Regions from separate parts of the Secundilactobacillus sp. MJ173 genome, predicted to be linked through region 4. Evidence: riboswitches for the same ligand, from Rfam matches in the RefSeq annotation. Region 4 holds a riboswitch; each other region holds the start of a gene.
The links. A riboswitch is a leader RNA that binds a small molecule or an ion and turns the genes downstream of it on or off. The one in region 4 is predicted to bind thiamine pyrophosphate.
Positions count from the first base shown of each region.

Region 1: linked by a shared signal. The riboswitch ahead of AC6H04_RS07785 (RNA-guided endonuclease InsQ/TnpB family protein) and the one ahead of AC6H04_RS02850 (acetylornithine deacetylase) in region 4 are both predicted to bind thiamine pyrophosphate.
Region 2: linked by a shared signal. The riboswitch ahead of tenA (thiaminase II) and the one ahead of AC6H04_RS02850 (acetylornithine deacetylase) in region 4 are both predicted to bind thiamine pyrophosphate.
Region 3: linked by a shared signal. The riboswitch ahead of allB (allantoinase AllB) and the one ahead of AC6H04_RS02850 (acetylornithine deacetylase) in region 4 are both predicted to bind thiamine pyrophosphate.

Region 1 covers NZ_BAAKGN010000049.1:36,223-40,567, forward strand. Annotated here, with positions in the region: gene AC6H04_RS07775 (NAD(P)H-binding protein) at 1-272, shown strand, start outside; gene AC6H04_RS07780 (alpha/beta hydrolase fold domain-containing protein) at 273-1,154, shown strand; TPP riboswitch at 1,365-1,452, shown strand; gene AC6H04_RS07785 (RNA-guided endonuclease InsQ/TnpB family protein) at 1,570-2,748, shown strand; gene tenA (thiaminase II) at 2,902-3,618, shown strand; gene AC6H04_RS07795 (gamma-glutamyl-gamma-aminobutyrate hydrolase family protein) at 3,879-4,345, opposite strand, start outside.
Region 2 covers NZ_BAAKGN010000071.1:9,205-13,549, reverse strand. Annotated here, with positions in the region: gene AC6H04_RS11235 (HAD-IIB family hydrolase) at 1-283, opposite strand, end outside; gene AC6H04_RS11230 (GNAT family N-acetyltransferase) at 377-853, opposite strand; gene tenA (thiaminase II) at 919-1,584, opposite strand; TPP riboswitch at 1,662-1,758, opposite strand; gene tkt (transketolase) at 2,260-4,272, shown strand; gene AC6H04_RS11215 (transaldolase) at 4,293-4,345, shown strand, end outside.
Region 3 covers NZ_BAAKGN010000058.1:80,383-84,727, forward strand. Annotated here, with positions in the region: gene AC6H04_RS08750 (NCS1 family transporter) at 1-208, opposite strand, end outside; gene allB (allantoinase AllB) at 205-1,587, opposite strand; TPP riboswitch at 1,673-1,764, opposite strand; gene AC6H04_RS08760 (hypothetical protein) at 1,834-2,325, opposite strand; gene AC6H04_RS08765 (hypothetical protein) at 2,337-3,314, opposite strand; gene AC6H04_RS08770 (TetR/AcrR family transcriptional regulator) at 3,557-4,174, shown strand.
Region 4 covers NZ_BAAKGN010000019.1:107,146-111,490, reverse strand. Annotated here, with positions in the region: gene AC6H04_RS02865 (glycosyltransferase) at 1-501, shown strand, start outside; gene AC6H04_RS02860 (hypothetical protein) at 503-808, shown strand; gene AC6H04_RS02855 (polysaccharide deacetylase family protein) at 789-1,676, shown strand; TPP riboswitch at 1,774-1,873, shown strand; gene AC6H04_RS02850 (acetylornithine deacetylase) at 1,944-3,239, shown strand; gene AC6H04_RS02845 (ECF transporter S component) at 3,253-3,810, shown strand; gene AC6H04_RS02840 (hypothetical protein) at 3,896-4,246, shown strand.

The sequences.
Region 1 (4,345 bases), on a different contig from region 4:
ATCAGTGGATTGGAACCCCGCTGAATCAAACCTACGAATACGAATTTCTGCAAATGATCGATAACGTTGATTGGGTGGCCGTTTCACCATCACGTAACTTTGGCTCGGGTCCAACTAACGGGTATGTCTTAGGAACAGATCAAATTTTGGTTGATTCAAAAGGCAAATCCGAACTCTCTCATGGTAATATGGCATTAGCGATTTTGGATGAAATTGAATCCCCGAAGCATCAACACCAACGATTTACAGTGCGTAATCAGGAGGTTGAATAGATGAGTGTACGTGGTGATTGGCTTCTATTTAAGACAAAACGTAGTCGGTTAAAACAGCAGGTGGCAACCAGCTTTCTGCATCCTAGCCGGCGAACGGATCACCTTGATCCAAGCAACTTCAAGCAGCCTGACCAAGTGAAAGTGGTGCCACTAGAACGCGGACGTTTAGTCACGCTTCTGCCAGAATCGGAAACGCACCAGCACGTGGTTATTTTTCACGGGGGTGCTTACACGGTACCCGCCACCGACAGTCACCGTCAGTGGATGGAAACGATTGTGTCGGATATGGGCGCTAAGGCAACCATGTTGGATTTTCCATTAGCCCCTGAAAATACGGCTGTGGTGACGGTGCCAGCTTCGCTAGATGCCTATGTGGAACTGCAGGCAGAGTATCCGGATGATCAGTTTTACTGGTTGGCGGATTCGTCTGGTGCAGGATTAGCGCTGGTACTCTTACAGCAACTGCGCGCTAAACAGCGGCCGCTGCCGAGTTCCACCGTATTAGTGTCACCATGGGCCGACTTAGCCATGCGTGATCCGGAAATTGTCAAGCGCCACCAAACTGATCCAGAATTACCATTGCAGGCTATGCGTCAGGTTGGCGCCAATTATGCGGGTAATTTGGTATTAGACGATCCATTAGTTACCCCACTGAACGGCCCCATGGATCACTTGGGCCGCGTTAGTCTTTGGTATGGTACAACGGAATTGTTATTGCCTGACCATCGCAAGTTGGCTGATAAGCTAAAGCAGGCCGATGGTACGCAGGTTGATGTACATGAAATGAAAAATATGTTGCACGATTTCTTGATGTGGCCGGGCTTACCGGAGAGTAAACAAGTCTTTGCGACGTTGCAACAGTTGATGCAAAAGAGTGTGTGATACAACTCGGTAGATTCCAGGATGTAACGTAAACAAGCCATTTCGATGTTTTTTGTCGGAGTGGCTTGTTTACGTTACATGGCCGGAATCTGAGTTGTAGAACACGATTAGGCTATATTGACGGATCGAATTTAAGTACACTTATGTTACCGTCTCTTTACGCCAACTAATTGATTTCGCTTTACGTATAAAAATGCTATACTCACTTTAACATAACGCTAGGGGTGCCCCGTGCTGAGAAATACCCTTTAAACCTGATCTAGTTAGTACTAGCGAAGGGAAGCCGATTAATCGAATAATTCAGAACTTTCAGAGTAGGGAGTTCCTAGCTTCTATGTTGAAAATTATAAAAGGAGGTGCTACCTGTACCTCATTTTATATAAAATTTTGTAAAGGAACATGAAAAGGTGATCTTATGCTAACCACCTACCAAGTTGAAATTAAACCCACCGCCAAACAAGCATGGCTGATTGATTCTCACATTAGCGGTAGTCGTTGGGCTTACAATTTGTTTCTAGACATCAACAAACAACGCTATGAGCAAGGCTACTACTACTTAAATGCTTATGCTTTTAGTAAGTGGTTTAATCATGAGTACCTAGAGGTTAACCCTGACGACGTGTGGATTAAGGATCTGTACGCTAAATCGGTTAAACAGGCTTTTATTGATGCTGATACGGCTATGAAGCGGTTTTTCAAGAAACAAAGTGGTTTCCCCCGTTGGCGATCATTTAAACGGGGGCAGGGTAGTTACTACTTTGTTAAGAACAGCAAAACGCAAATTATTCCCTGTCAGCGTCACCGAATCAAGTTACCGAAGCTCGGTTGGATACGTCTAAAAGAATGCGGTTATATTCCTACAGACTCAGAACACTTCATTATCAAACAGGGCCGAATCAAATTTAAGGCAGGTCGGTATTACCTGACCTGTTTGGTGGAACAGGCTGAACTGCCAAAGTTAGAATTAACTGGCGACCCAATTGGCATTGATCTTGGTCTAAAAGAATTTGCCATCTTAAATGATGGTACTTTGTATCACAATCAGAATAAAAGTAGTCGGATAAAGCGCATCAGAAAACGCCTTAGACGCCTGCAAAGAAAAATGTCTCGTCAGTATCAAGCACTGAAAGCTAGAAGACAGAAAGAAGGGAAATCTGCTACTGATTTAAATCTAGCCAAAACTCAGCTGAAAGTGCAACGCTTATATCAACGATTAACCAATATTCAGTCAGATTATCAAAATAAGATTATCGCTACTGTAGTGAGAACCAAACCGCAGTGGGTAGCCTTAGAAGACTTGAATGTTAGAGGTATGATGAAAAACCGACATTTAGCCAAGGATATTAGTCACCAAGGATTCTACAATTTTAGAATCAAATTAGTTTCTAAATGCCAGTGGTTAGGCATTCCCGTACATCTGACCCACCGTTTTGAACCGACTTCCAAATTGTGCCACCACTTTGGTCATAAAAAAGTTGATTTGAAATTGAAAGATCGGATGTATGAATGTCGAAACTGTAACTATACCGAAGATCGCGATATTAATGCGGCCCTGAATATCAGGGATACTGAAAACTTTGAATTAGCCTACTAAACAGGCCTCAAAGTATGTACCGGTGGCTAGCCGGGAATTAACGCTTGTGGACTATCATACCAACTGTATTAGCGAGTTTTATGCGAGACAGGATAGGTAGAAGCAAGAATAATCTATAACTTTTTATAAGTTATCAGTAGCAGAGATTATTTTATGGACTTTTCGACAGAACTAATTGAAGCAGGAACTCCCATTTTAAATCACATCATGGCTCATCCCTTTGTTAAAGGCATTGCAGCCGGACAGTTATCTAGGGAAGCGCTCATGTTTTACGTGACGCAGGATTATAATTATCTAAATGAGTTTTTACATGCTGATGCGGTGGCACTCTTGAAGAGTACTTCGCGTGAGGATATGCAGATTATCAGCCAACAGATTGATTTTTTGCTCGGAGGTGAATCCAAAGCGCATCAAAACTTCTGTGAGGTTGCCGGGACTTCGTACGAGTCACTCCAAGGGCAACCGATGACGCCAACTACCAAGCTATATACGAATCATATGCTGGAAGTGTTAAAGAAGGGTGACTTGATTGATATTATCGCTGCCATGACGCCATGTCCTTGGACTTACGGTGAAATTGGCAAAACTTTAGTTGCTCAGGGAAAGAATACGCCTGAAAATCCGTTTACACCTTGGATTGAACTCTACGCACCGGATGATGACGACTCCTCTCAGCGCTTTCCATTCTTTGATATCTTGGATCGTGAAGCGCCAAAATACAGTCGAGATCGGCTTGATGAGATTAAGCGCAGTTTTCTAGAAAGCTGTGAGTTCGAGTGGGACTTCTGGGAACAGGCATTCTATCAGAAAGATTGGCAGTTTTTGCCGGGTGTTCAGTTGGCGCAGATCACAGCGTCGAAGACTGAATAAGCTGTATTCTCTAAACGAAAAAAGAGGTTGTGCCATAAGTCTATATTGGTAAGTATTTCAATCCATTTTTTAGCTACGATTAGTCATAATGATACTTTGATTCCAATACGTTAACATAGCCTAATCGCGCGTCAAAACTCAGATTCCGGCCATATAACACCCCAAAACGCCATCCCGATAAAAACCATCGGAATGACGTTTTGGGGTGTTATATTCTGGAATCTACCGAGTTTTGTCACAGCTTCTTGGGTTATATCAGCTTATTTTCGATCTCGTTCAGCCACCTTTTGACTGCGAGCAATCAAGTCCGCAAAAAGGGCTTTCGAGTCTTCATGATGCTTATACATGTTTTCCGGATGCCATTGGACGGCTAAAATCTGGTCGTTATCAATGGATTCTAAAGCTTCAATAACACCATCATCTGCGCGAGCCGTCACCTTTAAACTGCTAGCCAGCTTTTTAACGGCTTCGTGGTGCCGGGAGTTCACGTAAGGCCGTTCTCCTACGATGTTAAAGAGCCGACTGTCCGGATCCACGGACACGTGATGTGACGGCATGTTGCCAGCGGCTGCTTGGTTATGTTTTAACGTAGCGTGGGGATTTTCCGACAGATCCTGGTAGACGGTTCCGCCTAATCCAGCATTGATCAGCTGCATGCCACGGCAAATGCCAAAAATAGCCTTACCTTTTGCAACAGCCTGTTTGAGCAGTTCAATCTCGAATAAAT
Region 2 (4,345 bases), on a different contig from region 4:
ACAGCTGAATCACGCCATGAACCTGTTCATCGCTAATCGCTTCAATATGCTGAAGTTCACTGCCACTATGAACAATCGCACCATTTTGTGAGATGTAGTCCATTTGATCGGCAACTTCCGCAAACTCGTGCCGTAACCGTTGATACTGCGAACCGCTAGCAGCAACGAAATGAATATGACGAGCTTTCATCTGTTCGAACACTGACAGAAATAACTGCTTATCATACTTACGCTCGTCGTTTAAAAAAGTGCCATCCATGTCGACTGCTACCATCTTGATCATTTCATTACCCCGCTTTTTAAATTTTCCATACCGATTATCATAACGGAAAATGGTGAAAACTGCATGTTAATTTTTACTTTTTCAGTAATTAATTCACAGCGACTTCATGTACCAGGTATCGCAGGCACTATGTTCTGATTGAGAAAGTGGCTGAGACAACGGTTTGAAGCCGATTTTTTGATACAGCTGATTCGCGGGTTTCATGGCAGCAAAGGTTTCTAAATACAGTGACTGATAATGGGCCTTAGCGTAGTCAAAACAGGCTGGTAACAGTTGGCTAGCCGTCCCATGGTGCCGATAATCTGGATCCACGTAAAGTTTCTGTAACTCGGCAATTCCCTGTTCGGGGGCGATCGGTCCCACACCGCAGCCGCCAACCACTCGGTCTGTATCCGCCACTGCCACGAAGTATTTCGCAGCGGGTGTCTGCCGATACCATTCGCTCAAATGATCGACGAAGGGATCAAAGTATGCTGTCCCAGGTAAATTTAAATGCAATTGCTCTAACGACGTCCGCAGAATTTTTGCCATTTGGGCATCATCTGCTGGTTTAATTTCTCGAATCTTCATATGTATATCACATCTTCCCTTATGTTTGTTTAGCATTATACCAATTAAGAGAAGATGAGAAAAGTCTAGGCTGTGACTTGCCACTTCTGTTGATCCATAGCCATTTGCCAGAATGCCAGTTCATAGGCACTGCTGCGGACAAAGGCTGTTTGCATTTTATCCCTGGTAGTTGCATCCGACTGTGCAGCAACTTGATTAGTCAAATCAATCATCTGGTCCACGCTGTCGGTATAATCATCACTGTCGTAAGTTTCAATCCAACGTTGATATAGTTCAACTGGCGACCCCTTGGCAACCAGTTGCTGACCAATCTGATTGTAGAGCCAATAGCACGGCAGCAAACCGGCAATAGCCTGCTGAGGCGTGCCACGATAAAGCTCCGCGTACATATGATTGACGTAGTTATAAGCTGTGGGCGCAATGGGCGTGCTGGCAATCTCTGCTGGCGTAATCCCCAGTTGTTCAAAGAAGCCTTCACGAACAGCGATTTCGCCGTCTTTCAACCCCTGAGCGCCTTCTAACAAAAACTGTTTACCATGAGCGTCATCAACTTGATCCGCTACTAACTCATGCAATTTACCAAATTCACTCAGATAATACCGATCTTGAATGAGATAATACCGAAAAACGTCTTTGGGTAAAGTACCGGACTGCAGTTCATGAATAAAGGGATGTTCAAAACTCTTTTGCCAGAATGGTGCCGCTGCTTGATGAATTTGATCAGTAAACAATATAAAACCTCCTCAAGCGACGAAAACTGCTGAATCGAAAAAGCCGGCCAGAGAAACCCTGGCCGGCAGTTTTATCGCAAAATACGCGTTAACTTTCCTTCGCGAGGGTTAGCTCACAGGTTCAAAGGGTTCGGTCCGCGACCGTCTCAGCAATTTGCGCCCCTAGTTAATATACGTTGAGTATAGCATGTTTTACACCTTACTCTGCTAAAAAAGACCAAAATCCCTTTTTTATTCACTTAACTCATGTTACTATTAATTAAACTTTTCAAATTATTTTTTAATGTCCTTTTAACGATTACTGAGATGCTGAAACTTTCATGAAAACACGGACTATCCTTCCCAGATTTCAGTCCGACTTCCTAAATGTAACTTGCTTTCATCAATTTTTTAGCAGATCAGACCTTCCTAAAGATTAATTCAGCTGTTTCCTTGAATTAATTTTACATTGAAAACTATTTCTAATTTTCGCTTAATGCCCTGTAATTTTCATCATTAGCATATTGATTCAGTTTGATGATTAAAGAAGCCTATTTTGGCGAGCTTTCAAACTAATCAATTTCGGTGAAAATTTCGTTGAAATAGCCCAATATATTAACTATACCATTTGGATTGTGATAGTTGACATATTAGACTAGTTACCGTATATTTCATAGGCATAGGAGCGTGATTAATTTGCAAAATAACAACCTAGACCAAAAATCAATCAACGCACTTCGATTCTTAAGTGTTGATATGATAGAAAAGGCCAATTCTGGCCATCCTGGATTACCCCTTGGTGTTGCACCAATGGCGTACACGCTATGGACTAAACATTTAAACATTAACCCAACTGATGCGCACTGGCTCAATCGCGACCGGTTTATTTTATCTGCCGGTCACGGTTCATCTTTGCTGTACAGTTTATTACACCTTTCAGGCTTTAACTTAACGATTGAAGATTTAAAACAATTCCGTCAACTGAACAGTAAAACACCCGGTCACCCTGAATACGGTGTGACAGAAGGCGTCGAAGCAACTACTGGGCCATTGGGTCAAGGCTTGGGCATGGCTGTAGGAATGGCAATGGCTGAATCTCACCTTGCCGCACAATACAACAAACCTGGGTTTAACATTATGGATCACTATACCTACGCGATTGCTGGCGATGGTGACCTCATGGAAGGTATTTCTCATGAGTCTGCTAGTCTTGCCGGTCACCTTAAGCTAGGTAAACTGATCGTTTTATATGACGATAACAGCGTTTCGCTGGATGGTCCTACTGACATGGCGTTCACTGACGATACCCCTAAACGCTTTGAAGCGTACAACTGGCAAGTACTTCACGTAGCCAATGGTAACGACCCTGCAGAAATTAGTGCAGCCATCGAAACTGCTAAGCAAAACGCTGATCAGCCTACCTTGATCGATGTGAAAACCACCATCGGCTTTGGCGCACCAAACGCTGGTACCAACGGCGTGCATGGTAAGCCCCTTGGCGACGAAAACATGGCCGCCACTCGTGAAAAGCTCGGCTGGGACTACGAACCATTCGATATTCCTGATGATGTGCGTCAAAACTTTGACACTGCGGTTAAACAGCGCGGTATTGATAGCGAAGGCCACTGGCAAACGTTATTTGATGATTATTCAGGTAAGTATCCTGAACTTGCAGCTCAGTTTTTACAAAGTTTCAAACCAGTTTCATGTGATCTGAAGATTCCCATTAGCCACGTTGGCGAATCAGAATCTGGTCGAAATACCAGTCAACGGATCATTGGCGAAATTTCTGAACAATTACCTAGTTTCTGGGGTGGCAGTGCCGACTTATTCTCCTCAAACAAAACGAACGTTAAAACCGCTAACGCTTACGAACCTGCTGACCGACTCGGTAAAAACGTTTGGTTTGGTGTGCGTGAATTTGCGGAAGCTGCTGCTGTTAACGGTATGACCTTGCATGGCGGTGTTCATGCTTACGCCAGCACCTTCTTTGTTTTCTCAGATTACATGCGGGCTGCCATTCGGTTAGCTGCCATTCAAAAAATCCCGTCAACTTTTGTGTTCACTCATGATTCAATCGCCGTTGGGGAAGATGGCCCCACCCATGAACCGATTGAACAGTTAATGAGTTTCCGGGCAATGCCAAACGTCAACGTGATTCGGCCAGCAGACACCAACGAAGCGATTGCCGCTTGGAAGATTGCGCTTGCTGCGTCCGAAACACCAACCATGCTGGTGCTGACTCGGCAAAATCTGCCAACCTTACCACAGACAGAAGAACTCGCTGCTCAAGGTGTGCAACGCGGCGGTTACGTGCTGTCACCTGCTAAGGGAGCAACACCAGAAGGCATCTTAATTGCTACTGGCTCAGAAGTTCAACTGGCTATGGCAGCGCAGAAACAATTGCAAGAAGCCGGTCACGACGTCTCAGTTGTTTCATTGCCATCATTTGAACTGTTTGACGCTCAGACAGCTGAATACCGGGAACAAGTGCTGCCAAGTAGTGTCACCCGTCGAGTAGCCGTTGAAATGGGCACTTCTTACGGCTGGGAACATTACGTTGGTTTGCAAGGTAAAATTGTTGGTATCAATAACAGTTACGGTGAGTCCGGCAACCCAGATGCTATCATGAAACAGTTCGGCTTCACTGCTGATAATGTGGCAGCAACTTACTTAAAAACACTCAGCAACCAGCCTACCAATGCTTAATCTTATGAGGAGAAACTAACATGAAGAATCTAACGTTTAAAACAAAAATTTACTCTGATGGTGCAGATTTAGA
Region 3 (4,345 bases), on a different contig from region 4:
CTGCCACCATGGTCTGCAGCAGATTCATGGTTGCCACACCAGCCACCACGAGGGATGATCCTAGTGTAATGTTACCAATGTTGAATCCATCGCCCAGCCACATGGCCATGTACGCGAAGATGCCGACTTTACGCTGATCATCCGCAATGGGTTTTAAGTCTTCAGCTACTGCCTGACTCGGTTGCTGAACTGCAGTTGGTGGTGTCATTTCGCACCCTCCGTCACGTGATGATTATGCAAAAATTGCCCAGTAGGCTGATCATCGAAACCCTTCCCTAGTTCAAAAATGGTTTTACCGCGCAACAGCGTTCTAGTCACTCGACAATTAATCTGACGGCCCACGTAAGCCGAAATTGGATTCTTATAATACAGGTCTTCTGGTCGTAACGTGTAGCTTTGGTTAGGATCTAAGAATGCAATATCTGCATCAGCGCCAACTCTCAGTTGCCCTTTATCTTTCAGGCCGAATAATTGAGCTGGTCCCGCAGCGGTTAGCTGGACAAACTGCTGCAAGTTTAAGCGCCCTGATTTAACCGCAACATCGTAAAAAACATCTAAGTTATTCTGCGCACCACTGATGCCACCCCAGACTTCGAAAATATTGTTGTTAGGGTTCGCCTTCATCTCCGCGGGTGCTGGTGAATGGTCCGAGGTCACCGCGTTAACGTGGCCTGCTTGAACTTCCCGCCATAAGTCAGCCTGGACCTCAGGTGTCCGTAACACGGGTGAACACTTCGCTAAGGGACCAATTTGCTTAAAATCAGTCGTATTTAGCGCCAAATAATGCACGCAGGTTTCGCAAGTCACATTCTGCCCCTCTGTTTGTGCTCGTTGAACTTCCCGAACAGCTTCACCAGTCGACAGGTGGACGAAATGTAACTTACAGCCAGTTTGCTTAGCCAGATACAAAGCCCGTCTAACTGCTTCCACTTCCACCATTGGCGGTCGTGAATCAATGTAGGCTTGAATATTCGTATGATGATGGGCAATCTTATCTTCAGCCAGCCGATCAGTCAAAACGGCATTTTCAGCATGTAATGATAGTCGTAAACCAGTCTTAGCGATTGCCTGCATCCCCCGGTACAAATCATAATCATCCACGTTATGGAAATCACCGGGCGCATCACTGCCAGTGGTTGCCATAAACGCTTTAAAGCCAGCTGCACCAGCATCCGCCATCGGTCCAATATCCGCTTGATTACCGGGTACTAAGCCACCATACAATGCAAAATCAATGTAAGATTTACCCTCAGCGATGGCACGATGACGGGTAAATTCAGCTGCGGTTGTCCGAGCCGGAAGCGCATTTAATGGCATCACCACCATACTAGTCGTTCCGCCAGCCGCAAGCGCTTGGCTGCCAGTATGGTAATCTTCCCAGTCACTGCGTCCCGGTTCGTTGATGTGCACGTGTGCATCCACCATTCCCGGTAAAACCAGTTGACCTTGAGCGTCAATCACTTCCGCGGCATCTTCAGATAGCTCACCAATGGCCGCAATTTTACCGTCTTTAATCGCTAAATCACCGTTCACCACACCCGTTGGCGTGACGATCAACCCGTTCTTGATAATCGTTGTTGCTTGCATGTTTCTTCCTCCAAGCCAACACTGTGACTGGTCGCTCAGCAAATAAAAAAGCCCACTTGAATGGTTCTCAAATGGACTGGTAGTCTGTCGACTAACATGGCGCTCCCTACGGCAGTACGAACTGCATCAGGTTATTTGGGTATCTCTCAGCTATCACTAGCACCCCAGACCACAATGTTTATTCAATTTGAATTCTTAATTCTAATTAAAGCGAGTTTACTGAAATAAGTCAAGGGTTTACACTAATTAGCTTGCCGCCAAAAAATCTTCCAGCTTAGCTTGCTTCACGCCCGCAATAGTTTGCCGTAATTTCTCCCAGCTCGATGTCTTTAGCGGATCCAGCATCGTTACCTGTGGAATATCATGAATGCTTGCCACGTAAATGTCGGAGAGAAACACATCAACATCGCTACTCAACTGATTGGTCAGCACAATGCCTGCGCCAAGATTAGCCACCAATAATTTAGCGAAATAGTCCATCGGCACAATACTTTGAACAAAATCAACGCAAATTGTGACGTTATCCCGCGCTAATTCACTAGGCACATCCGCAATCAAAATTTTAACGTAGGACTTGAGCAACTTGGCACGGCATTCGTCACAAAGCTGGAGATCAAAAACCTTAATGGCCTCATCCACCAGTTGCTTGCCTAAAATGGTGAGTGCTGGAAAATCCATGGCCATATGGGACTGATCAGACGCAATAACCTCGGTGAAATCAAAGTAGTCAAACATCATCAGCCACACTGTTAACTGGGTGATATGCTGGGCAGTTTTTGCTGCTCCTCACCCGTGAATTTGGCCTGATCGATCACCAGCGTTTCAGCTAAAACGCGTTCAAAGTGTTTGCTGCCATTATTATATTGCTGCTGCAACTGCTGGCAGAATTTAACCGGCACGGAAGCCATAATTTGCTGACTGCGTAAAAATAAGAATAGGTAACAGATTTCAGAATCAATGTCCGATTCCCCACTATGAGAAACGTTTTCGAGGTAATAATGTTTTAAAAATGACAGTCGTGTATCCCGTTCTAACGTTGCTAAATGACGAATATTTAAAAAATGCCGACCAGCCAACCGTTTAACTTGAATCTGGACAAACATCTTCAATTTCAACCGTTCACTAGGTGTCAGTGAAATACCAAAGGTCATACATAAGAAATTACAAAAACGTGAAGTCTCGCTCTCTAATTCAGGAAATGGGTCTTCAATCCCGTTAAAGAAATGATAATAAATATTAGAAATTTTGGCCCGTTCGACAAGTTCTGGGTGCAGACTGCCACCTATTGGCCGAGCTTGCGTCACCGCTTTATTATCCAGCACATTTTCAACTTGAGTCCGTAGTGCATAGTACTTTGACTGACTCATAAAATGATCAAGCAGAAACTTCTGGCGTGACTGAGTCTGCTGATTAAGATACTCAAATTCAAACACCTGAAACCGCGGTGATTGTTTCAAGTAGATAAGTTGCAACTGCTGACAGATTGAATAATCAATACCGTCACAAACGACAAGATTATCTTTGACAGTGAGTTGACAATCTTTTTGCTGAATACTCCCTAAATCTTGAATTAATTCGTCAATGAGTTGGTTGAACTTATAACGTGTTATCGATACTTGGTCGATGATCTGTTTGACCTCAACATCTCGCCGCGCATTTTCAGCCAATACCCCTAAAATTCCCAGTTTAGTGCGTTCATTCTTCCCCAAAAAAGCTAAATAATCCATAAACCTATCCCCCATTAGATAACCTAGTAACCCCCGCAGTCACTCCTACACAGTGTCTCCCAAGACCTGTGTATAAATACTTAATGCTTATCCAAGAAAACGCTCACAACATAATTGTTGTTTTTCTATTTAAAAATAATATAATGTAGATAAGATTAGTGTACAATACTCAATTAAATAGATTAGTTCATTAATAGACACATCTGATGAGATTGTTCACCAATCATCGAGGGGGAAATAGGATGATAACTCAACTTAGAGGGGGACAAAAAGTGGTTTCTAAGAAGAGTGATCAACCAGATCGGCGAACGTTAAAGACTCAACGTCAATTGAAAAAGGTGTTCGTCAAACTATTGCACGATAATCCAATTGACAAGATCACCGTTGCAGAACTTACTAGAGAAAGTGATATTGGTCGGGGAACTTTCTATATTCATTTTAAGGACGTCTATGATCTCTATGATTCAGTGGTGGCTGATACCGTTAATCAGCTCACAGGTATATTTGAAAAATACTATCCACGTGATGAAAACAACGATTTTACACCAATAGCGACCAATATCGTTGCATATTTCGTTGATCATCAACAATTATTTGAAGCGCTCACTGATCGCGGTGAAAATATTCAGGCTTTCAAGCAAATCAATGCACTATTCATCTATTATGTTTTAGATGCTGAGCATATCGATGCATCCAATGAAAAGTATCGGGCTGCTGTTGGCTTTGCATGTAGTGGCTTAATTGGTACAATCACAGACTGGTTAAACACTCAGCCACAGTCAACAGTAGATGATTTAGTCACCGTCATCAGTAAGAGCATCGCAGCAATGCGAGAAGTTGCTAAGTCGTTTAAGCATTAAGCTCTTAATTAAGCGCAAAAGGACACCGCAATACTCTAGATTAGAGTTGTGGTGTCCTTTTGAATGTACCTCATTTAATCGGGATCAATCATAAAAGCCCCGCATACGCCATCTGCGTATGCGGGGCTTCATCGTTTAAAATTTTGAGGGAGAAATTTAAACGGAAGATAA
Region 4 (4,345 bases):
TCGCATCATTGGCGAGTGGCTTATTGTCCGCAAGCCGTCTCATGGATCCTGGTTCCGGAGCATATGAATGCTTTGATCCGTCAACGACGGCGCTGGGCTCGTGGTGGCTTAGAAGTTTTAATTCGCAACCGGCAATTAATTTTTACGGGCAAACTTGCCGAACAATGGTTGTTGATCGATATGGTGATCAGTAATTTATGGGCGTTAAGCTGTTTCTTCATGATCGTTCTGTATTTCCTGACCATGATCTTTTCTCACGCCTTGATTTTAGACGGTGGGGTCTTATTTGTTCTGACACTGATTAGTATCGTGCAGTTCATCATTGGCTTTACCAGTTCTCAGCGTCAGGGCTACATTGACTGGCAAGATTTATTGTTGCTGCCAATGTACTTTGTCTTCTACTGGGTGGTTAACTTGATCAGCTGTATTACCGCCCTTGGTTCCTTCTTCCTTGATCCAAAACGAAAAGGGACCTGGGCCAGTCCAGATCGGGGGGTCTAAAATGGATAAAGATAAATTAGTGATTCGTAAAAAAACGTCCCTCTGGTCACGATTTCGGCGAATGATCCTGCTTATTTTATTGTGGGTTGTCGCTATTTACGTCTTAGTCATTAATCTCTGCTTTATTTTTGGGATTTATTCGGATGGCTTAGTCGTGAATTATTCACTGTTCAACCTGTCATTTCATTTGTATAAACTGTTAGGCAACCTGATTTTGGTGATTGGCGGTCTGAGCATCCTGTACAGTATCATTCACATTCGGAATCTCAAACGAAAGGTGGCAGCAAATGACAAAGACAATGCGTAAATGGATATTAGGATTGATCATCGTCGTTTTCATTGGCTTGATTGCCGTCAACGTTCGTAAGAGTACTAAATTTGAACTGGGAACTCGGGAAAACTACGCCTTAGCTAGCAGTGATACCAAAATTAAAAATGGCATTATGGTGTTTTGCTATCATCGAATCCTGAATGATAATGACACCATGGTTAAAAGCGTGGAATCATTAACGCCGAATAATCAACTCCACGTTTATAACGTGAATGTATCCGAATTTAAAAAGCAGATGCAGTTTTTGCATCAGCACCATATTAAAGTGATTTCCACTGCCCAAATGATCAGTATGTTGAAGAATAATCAGCCAGTTCATGGGAAGTATGTCGTTTTGACTTTCGATGACATTGATCGGACCATGGCCGAAAATGCTGCGCCCATCATGAAACATTATGATTATCCGTTTACGGCTTCGATTATTACCGGCTCAACCGGAGAATATATCGGTGGCGAACAGTTAGCCACTTGGTCTCAGATTATGAAATTATACCGGTCTGAAAGCACCAAAATGGAGCTGGGTGTTCATACCAATAATATGCATTACCTAGTTAAGGGGACGCCAGCGTTTAACTTGAAGCGCAATTATCCGAAATTTGTTCGCGATTATGCAATCAGTCAAAAAGTCATGAAGCAAAAGACGGGGCAAACGACACCGATTTTCACTTATCCATATGGTAGCGGGACGCCGTTGGTTCAAAATTACCTCGTTCATCAACCGAAATTGCAGGTGATTTACACGTTAAATAATGGGATTGTGACGAATGAAAACGATCTTAAATTAGCACCGCGGATGATCATCACCAAGAATAGTTGGCCAAGTATTGCTCGTTGGCTGGCATGATAGCATAGTTGAAATCAAGGAACTGCTTTTGAGCGGTTTCTTTTTATTTATATCAAGAAAAATGCTTGCATTAATCAACCAGTTATGACATGATAAGCTTACAAGCTAGGGGTGCTCTAATAGAGCTGAGATGGCAAACGCCAGACCCTTTGAACCTGAGAGTTAACACTCACGTAGGAAAGCTGATTGAACGTGTGCAAAACTCCCGAAGTCTAGCTTCGGGAGTTTTTTAGTTGGTTTCATCCAGGTTCGTGGCTGAGTTGAACCATGAAGGGATTTGAAGCAATGACGGCATTACAGCAACAGTTACAACAGGCAATCGATGACCAGCAGTCAAGTCTACTCACTATTTTGCGTGAGTTAGTCGCTTTCCAAACGGTGTCACCACCGGCTAGGAATACAGTGGCAATTCAAAATTACGTGAAACAGCAACTCACACAAGCTGGATTTACCGTTAAGCAACAGTCATTCTATGAGCAAGATGCGTTAGTTTCGGGGCAACTAAGTGGAAGTGCGGGCAGTAATCATCATAGTCTTCTATTAAATGGGCACGTGGATGTGGCCGCACTGACGGATCTGGATCACTGGCAGACGGCCCCGTTCCAACTCGTACAGCGGGGCGATGAATTATATGGTCGCGGTGTTAGTGATATGAAAGGGGCAATGGCTTGTTTCTTGTACCTCTTTCGATTATTAAAACAACTAGATATTCATCTTCCGGGTGATTTGCGATTTCAGTCAGTGGTTGGTGAAGAAGCCGGTGAAGCAGGGACCAAAACTTTGCTGGAACAGGGTGAAACAGCCGACTTCGCAGTGGTTGGCGATACCAGCAATATGGCTTTTCAAGGACAGGGCGGTGTGGTAACTGGCTGGATCACTCTTAAAAGTCCGCACACGTATCATGACGGCAACCGGGTGAATATGCTGCGAGCTGGCGGTGGTTTGAAGGCTGCCAGCATGGTTGAAAAGATGCCGGTAGTCATTGAGGCACTTCAGAAGTTGGAACATTACTGGGCAGTGACCAAGTCGTATCCGGGTTTCCCGGCAGGAACCAATACGATTAATCCGGCCTATATTGAAGGCGGCATTCATCCAGCCTTTGTTGCCAACGAATGTCGATTATGGATCACCGTTCATTTTTACCCTGATGAAACTATTGACCAAGTTACCCACGAGATCGAAGCTGCCGTAACTACCGCAGCTAAAGCGGACCCCTGGTTAAAGGATACTTTACCGACATTCAGTTGGGGCGGTGATTCGATGCTAGTGGATAAGGGAGAAATTTTTCCACCGTTAGCGATTGACGCCTCACAACCAGCCGTTCAGCTGCTGAAGCAAAGTCATGAGCAGCAACTAGGAGTGGTCCCTGATATCAATATGTCAACGTCAGTCTCGGATGGTGGCTGGTTTGACTTTTACCACATTCCTGCGGTGACGTATGGGCCAGGACAAATGATGCAGGCACATAGCGATAATGAGATGGTGCAACTATCACAACTGATTGATTACACCAAAGTAATGGCTGATTTCATCGTCACGTGGTGTTCACGACCAAAAGCTTGAAAGGATGACAACAATGAAAAAACAATTTCATCTGCAAGATATTATTTTAATCACCATGATTGCTCTGATTTTCGGTGCTATCTTTGTGGGGACGGATTACTTGTACAACGTGCTCTCCATGGCTGTGGGTCCGTTTGCTAACGAAATCTTATTTGGCCTTTGGATCATGGCGGGACCGCTAGCTATTTACTTAACCCGGATTCCCGGAGCAGCGATTGTTGGTGAAGTGTTGGGCGCTGCGGCTGAGGTTATTTTTGGCGGGACTTTTGGTATTGCAGCGTTGCTTTCCGGCATCGTACAGGGTGTGGGGTCTGAGATTGGTTTTGCCGCTTGGCGCTATAAAAACTGGAGCTGGGCAAGTCTGTTGACCTCTTCTGTGACCACCACCATCGTTGCGTTCACCTACGAAGTCTTTAAACTAGGCTACACTAACTATTCAATCGGCATGATTGTCGCCTTGTTTACCGTTCGGCTGCTCTCGGTGATTTTCTTTGGAACGGTGTTAGTTCACAGTGTGTTTACGTTACTGGATCGTGCTCATGCATTGCGTCATCTAGGACCGGAAAAATAACAGGTGCAATGACTTGCTTCAAACCTCCAAATTGCGTATTTTATGGGCGTAGTCGTGTCGAAGTCACAAACTTTGGAGGCTTAAAATGATTAAAATCGAGGATTCAATTGCTCGTCTGGCTTGGAATACGGAACATCATTTTCTACACATTCAGGCTCAGCATGAGTTTATGCGCGCTTGGGCAATTCAGTTTGAGTTGGGTTATACGGATTTGCGTGTGATTCAGATGGCATTGCAGCTGTCAGAACCAGCGCAACCAGAATTATTGTCACAACTAACGGCAGCCTATCAGCAAGTGTATCAATACGAGTACGCCTTTGTTGCGGGTGGCCTCGATGGGTTTAACCAGCAATTCGGCAATCAAATTGCGGATTACGAACGAGCAGAAAAACAGTTGCTCAATATTTTAGACCAGATCAAGTTGTTTTCAGATTAAGTGTCTACCAAAAAGCCCGTTTAGTTTTTGACTGAACGGGCTTTTTGGTGTCCTAATGATGCATGAGTTCACAATCATGTGGTAACATGGTTAAAACAC